Regions from separate parts of the Methylobacterium sp. D48H genome, predicted to be linked through region 1. Evidence: predicted binding sites of a transcription regulator. Region 1 holds the regulator's gene; the other holds the start of a gene.

Region 1 (3,066 bases):
TGCGTCTTCCCGGTCCTGTCGATCAAGGTGCTCGGCCTCGTGCGGCACGCGGGCGAGGGGCCGGCCCGGCTGCGGCTCCACGGCCTCGCCTACACGGCCGGCGTCCTGGCGAGCTTCCTGGCGCTCGCCGCCGCGCTGATCGGCCTGAAGAGCGGCGGGGCCGCGATCGGCTGGGGGTTCCAGCTCCAGTCGCCCGCCATCGTGGCGGGGCTCGCCTACCTGCTGTTCGCGATGGGCCTGAGCCTCTCGGGCGCGGTCCATGTCGGCGGCCGGCTCGCCGGCCTCGGCGACGGCCTCACCCGGCGCGGCGGCCTGAGCGGCTCGTTCTTCACCGGCGTGCTCGCGACCCTGGTGGCGACGCCCTGCACGGCGCCGTTCATGGGCTCGGCGGTGGGCTTCGCGCTGACCCAGAGCGCCGGCGTGGCGCTCGCCGTCTTCGCGAGCCTCGGCCTCGGCCTCGCCCTGCCCTTCCTGCTCCTGACCCTCTGGCCGCCGGCCCTGCGGGCGCTGCCGCGGCCGGGCGCCTGGATGGAGACCCTCAAGCAGGTGCTGGCCTTCCCGGTCTACGCCACCGTGGCGTGGCTGATCTGGGTGCTGGCGCAGCAGGTCGACCCGCGCGGGCTGCTGGCGGCGCTGATCGGCCTCGTCCTCGTGGGCTTCGCCGCCTGGGCCTGGGAGCACGGCCGCGCCGCCCCGCCGCGGGCCGGCCGGGTCGCGCAGGCCGCCGCCGCGCTGGCGCTGATCGCCGTTGGGGCCCTCGCCGTCACCCTGCCCCGGGATCGCGCCGCGCCGGCCGCGCAGGCCGCCGCCGACGGGATCGAGCCGTTCACGCAGGCGCGCCTCGACGCCCTGCTCGACGCGCACCGCCCCGTCTTCGTGGACATGACCGCCGCGTGGTGCATCACCTGCGCGGTCAACGAGGCGACCTCGCTCAACACGAAGGCCGTGCGGGCCGCGATGGCCGAGCGCGGCGTGACCTACATGAAGGGCGACTGGACCAACCAGAACCCCGAGATCACCCGCCTCCTGGAGAAGCACGGGCGCAGCGGCGTCCCGCTCTACCTGCTCTATACCGGGACGGGAGAGCCCCAGGTGCTGCCGCAGATCCTCACCGAGGGGACGGTCCTGGCGGCGCTGGAGGCGGTGCCGGCCGCCTCGGGCCGGAGCGCGGCGCTGGCGCGCTGAGTCCCTGGAGGCCGGGACGCGCGAATCTTCGCGGGCCCGTCCCACCGTCTTTGCGAGCGGAGCGAAGCAACCCAGCAGCGCCGCGCGCGCCGGCGTCCCGCCGCTCTGGGTCGCTTCGCTCCGCTCGCGATGACGGCGCGCCGGAGCGGTGAGGCGCTCCGACAGCCCTTCGGGCCGCCTCAAGCCTCCAGCGAGAAGGTCTCGTCGAAGGCGTAGCCCGAGCCCCGGACCGTGCGGATCGGGTCGGTCTGGCGCGGGCCGTTCAGCGCCTTGCGCAACCGCCCGACATGGACGTCGACGGTGCGCTCGTCGATGTAGACGTCGTGGCCCCACACCCCGTCGAGGAGCTGCTCGCGGGAGAAGACCCGGCCCGGCGCCAGCATCAGGAATTCCAGGAGCCGGAACTCCGTGGGGCCCAGATGCAGCTCCTCGCCGCCGCGGCGGACGCGGTGGCCGGTGCGGTCGAGTTCCAGGTCGCCGGCCGCCAGCCGGTCCGAGACGTGGGCGGGCTTGGCCCGGCGCAGGAGCGCGCGGATCCGGGCGAGCAGCTCCGGGACCGAGAACGGCTTGACGATGTAGTCGTCGGCGCCCGTGCCGAGCCCGCGGACACGGTCGCCCTCTTCGCCCCGGGCGGTGAGCATGATCACCGGCAGGCGCTCGGTCTCCCGGCGCGCCCGGATCCGGCGGCACAGCTCGATCCCCGAGAGGCCGGGCAGCATCCAGTCGAGCAGGACGAGGTCCGGGATCCGCTCCGCGAGGAGCAGTTCGGCGTCGTCGCCGCGCGCCGCCGAATCCACCAGGAAGCCCTCGGCCTCCAGGTTGTAGCGCAGCAGCGTGCTCAGGGCCTCCTCGTCCTCGACGATCAGGACTTGCATGCTCACGTTCGAAGACTCGTTCTGCGGGCGGTCCCCGGATGGTGCAGGAGGCGCCGCCCCGCCTCAACCCGCACGGAGAGTGACCCCGGCCGCGCCCACAGGAAGGCGCCGGGGTCGGCGCCTCACGGCGCCTGCACGCCGTCCACGGTCGCGTAGTTCGACGCGTCGTTCTTCGGCCGGTCACCCGCCAGCGTCTCGCCCGTGGCGAGGTAGTGGATCGTCTCGGCGATGTTGGTGGTGTGGTCGCCGATGCGCTCGACGTTCTTCGCGCAGAACAGGAGGTGCGTGCAGAACGAGATGTTGCGCGGATCCTCCATCATGTAGGTCAGGAGCTCGCGGAACAGGGAATTGTACAGGGCGTCGATCTCGCCGTCGCGCTCCCAGACGTCGTGGGCCGCCTGGACGTCGCGGCTCCCGTAGGCGTCGAGCACGTCCTTCAGCTGACCCTCGGCGAGGTCGCTCATGTGGCGCACGCCGAGCACGATCTTCTGGGCCGGCGCCTGATCGGAGATCGCCACCACGCGCTTGGCGACGTTCTTGGCGAGGTCGCCGATCCGCTCCAGATCGCCGGAGACGCGGATCGCCGAGATGGTCTCGCGCAGGTCGATGGCCAGGGGCTGGCGCCGGGCGATCAGCAGCACGGCGCGCTCCTCGATGTCCCGCTGCAGCGCGTCGAGGCGCTTGTCGGCGAGGATCACAGCCTGGGCGAGCGTGTCGTCCCGGCGCACGAGGGCGTCGGTCGCCTCCGCGGTCATCTTCTCGGCGACGCCGCCCATCTCCGAGATCGAGCGACGCAGGTTCTCCAGGTCGGTGTCGTAGGAGGTGACGATATGGCCGGGCATGGCGGATCCTTCGATGGGGTCCCGGGGACGGCCCTCCGGGAGGCTTGCGGGACCCGCCGGCGCGCCGGAGACGCGAGCGGCGGTCCCGGGACCGGAGCGGCCCGGCAGACTAGCCGAAGCGGCCGGTGATGTAGTCCTGCGTGCGGCGTTCCGTCGGGTTCATG
Region 2 (3,066 bases), on a different contig from region 1:
CCGAGGCGGCTGTCGACGACCCGGGCGCTCGGATCGAGGGCGGGTTCGAGGCCGAGGGGGCGGTCAACCACGGGTCTCTCCGAAGGGCAGGCGCGCCAGGAGCCGGAACGGCCCCGACCCGTCCTGGGTCAGGAGGCTGACGGCGTCGATCCGCAGGGGCTCCGGTCCCGCGGCGGCGTAGGCCTCGGACAGGCGCCGGTGCCAGAGGTCGCGCTCCGCCTCCGGCAGGGCGTCGGTCAGGGTCATGTGGAAGCGGAAGGCCTCGAACACGTAGGGGTAGCCCCAGCGGTCGAGGAGCGCGCGGCCGCGCGGGTCGAGGCGCTCCGGCCGGCGCTTGGCGCGCTCGGCCTCCGTGAGCGGCGCCCGGAACGGGTCGAGGGCGGCGACGCACTCGGCGGCGAGGAGCCCGAGTTCCGGCGGCGGGCCCTCCGGTACCAGGGCGAGGAACGGCCCGAGGGCGGCGACCCGGAGCGGCCCCACCGCCACCGGCGGGTGCGCGGCCGCGAGGGCGCGGGCGGCGGCCACGAGGTCGGCCTCCCCGGTGCCCGGGGCGAGGCGCAGCGGCGCCTTGAGGGTGGCGTGGAACCCGTAGACCCGCGCGCCCGCCGTGACCGCAGCGAGATCACCGAGCCTCTCCGGGTGCGGCACCGGCAGCCCGGTGACGTTGTCGGTGCCGAGGATCGCGCGGCCGAAGGCTTCGAGGCGCGAATCCGGGGCGGGCAGCCAGTAGAGGGCGTAGCGGCGCGACACGTCAGGGCCTCCGATCGCCGGGCGGTCAGGCCGTCGGCGCGTAGGTGCGCGCGTCGGCGGCCCGCCGGGGGCGCACCTCCATGGCATTGCCCCGCCACACGATGGCGCTCCGCATCCAGGCGCCGACCCAGATCGCCGGGATCAGGGCGTCGCGCGCCAGGAAGGCCGCCAGCGTGCGGGGCGAGCGGTGCCAGCCCGCGCGGGCCGCGAGCCGGTGCTCGGCGGCATAGCACAGGGCGGCGAGGCCGGCAGCGCCCGCGAGGCCCGCGAGGCTTCCGGCCCAGAGGGCGACGAGGAGCGCCGGCAGCAGGACGCCGCTGCCGATCTCGGGGGCGAAGAACAGCGGGAAGGTCACGCGGCGCAGGCGCGCCCAGCGCAGCTGCCGCGACCAGACCTCCCGGAAGCCGCGCGGGCCGAGCGGCTGCTCGAACGGGCTCGCCACGAGGTGGACCCGCTTGCCCGCGGCGCGCACGAGCTTGGTGGCGGCCGCGTCCTCGGCGATCTCGGCCGCCAGTGCCTGGAGGCCGCCCTGCGCCTCCAGGAAGGGCTTGTGCCAGAGCATGCTCTTGCCCTGCGCGAAGCCCAGCCCGAACGCCTCGGCGGCGTATTGCCAGCGCGCCTGTAGGGTGTTCAGGAAGGCGCACTCCACCTCCGCCATGAAGCTGCCCGGGCGGGCGCCGGCCGGGGTGGAGCAGACGAGGCCGGTATCGGCGCGCCACGCCGCCTGGAGCCGCTGGAGGTAGTCCGGCGGCATGGCGACGTTGGAATCGGCGAGCACCACCCAGTCGTGAGCGGCGGCGCGCCAGCCGCGCAGGCAGTTGTTGAGCTTCGGGTTCGCGCTGACGCGCTCGTCGCCGAGGATCAGGCGGGCCGGCACGTGCGGGTGGGCCTCGATCAGGCGCTCCACCATCGGGACGATCGGGTCGGCCGGGTCGGCCACGCAGAAGATCAGCTCGTAGGACGGGTAGTCGAGGCAGAAGCTGCGGAGGAGCATCTCCTCGCTGTAGGCCTCGACCCCGCGCAGGGGGCGGACCAGGGAGACGGGCGCGCCGTCCGGGAACCGCGACGGGCCGTGGTCCCGGCCGAGGCGCCGGGCCGCGACGGCGATGCTGCCGATCTGGACGACGGCCAGGAGCGCGCCGAGGGACAGGGCCGGCACCGTGGCGTCAATCATGCGGATCCCTCGTGCGATCGGGCGAGCGGTCCGGTCCGCTAGCGGCCGGACCGCGTCAGGCGTGTGACAGCGCCGCCCGACGCTCTCGGACACGATCTCGGACACGATCTCGGACACGCTCTCGGACACGCTCGCCGACGCGCGGCGTCGCGGGCCGTCACCCAACCGTCACCGCGCGGTTTTAATCCCCGCTCACCACGAAAGATTCCGCGCGAGGGTTCATGTCCGATACCGCCGTGATGCCGTCGGGGGCGGTGGGAGACCGGAAGGCGGGCGGCCCGCGCCTCGACCACGGGATGCATCTCGGCGGGGTGGTCGCGTTCCTGCTCGTCCTCGTGGCGGGCCTGGGCTACGCGGTGGTGAGCCTCGTCGCGGACATGAACGCGGTCGGGGAGGCGCCCCTGGCCTACGGCGCCTTCGCGCTGCTCGGCCTCGCCCTGCTGATCGCCCTCGCCTTCGAGTTCGTGAACGGCTTCCACGACACGGCCAACGCGGTCGCCACGGTGATCTACACCCACTCGATGCCGCCGCTCGTCGCGGTGATCTGGTCGGGCGTGTTCAACTTCCTCGGCGTGATGCTGTCCTCGGGCGCGGTGGCCTACGCGATCGTCACGCTGCTGCCGGTCGAGCTGATCCTCAACGTCGGCTCGCACGCGGGCTACGCGATGATCTTCGCGCTGCTGCTGGCGGCCATCATCTGGAACCTCGGGACCTGGGCGTTCGGGCTGCCGAACTCGTCGTCCCACGCGCTGATCGGCTCGGTGCTCGGCGTCGGCCTCGCCAACCAGCTGATGAACGGCGGCGACGGCACCGCGGGCGTCGACTGGACCCAGGCGCTCAACGTCTTCAAGGCGCTGCTGTTCTCCCCGGTCTGCGGCTTCGTGCTCGCGGCGCTGCTGCTGCTCGCCCTGAAGGTCACGGTCCGCCGCAGGGACCTCTACGAGGCGCCCGCGGGCGAGGCGCCCCCGCCCCTCTGGATCCGCGGCCTGCTGATCCTCACCTGCACGCTGGTCTCGTTCTTCCACGGCGGCAATGACGGGCAGAAGGGCATGGGCCTGATCATGCTGATCCTGATCGGCGCCGCGCCCACCGCCTACGCGCTCAACCGCACCATGGCGGACGACACGACGCCCGCCTTCGTG

The links. The regulator PhoB, encoded in region 1, activates phosphate uptake and scavenging genes when phosphate is short. The targets are predictions, from matches to a motif close to TGTCATNNANCTGTCAT.
Region 2: ACLBX8_RS19665 (inorganic phosphate transporter) is a predicted target of PhoB. The motif match lies at 2,080-2,096, and genes of this name have one in related genera.

Annotation. Positions count from the first base shown of each region.
Region 1 covers NZ_JBKFAP010000014.1:94,937-98,002, forward strand. The annotation lists gene ACLBX8_RS20915 (protein-disulfide reductase DsbD family protein) at 1-1,185, shown strand, start outside; gene phoB (phosphate regulon transcriptional regulator PhoB) at 1,365-2,060, opposite strand; gene phoU (phosphate signaling complex protein PhoU) at 2,183-2,902, opposite strand; gene pstB (phosphate ABC transporter ATP-binding protein PstB) at 3,012-3,066, opposite strand, start outside.
Region 2 covers NZ_JBKFAP010000012.1:129,465-132,530, reverse strand. The annotation lists gene ACLBX8_RS19680 (chloramphenicol acetyltransferase) at 1-71, opposite strand, end outside; gene ACLBX8_RS19675 (DUF1045 domain-containing protein) at 64-750, opposite strand; gene ACLBX8_RS19670 (ceramide glucosyltransferase) at 776-1,924, opposite strand; gene ACLBX8_RS19665 (inorganic phosphate transporter) at 2,146-3,066, shown strand, end outside.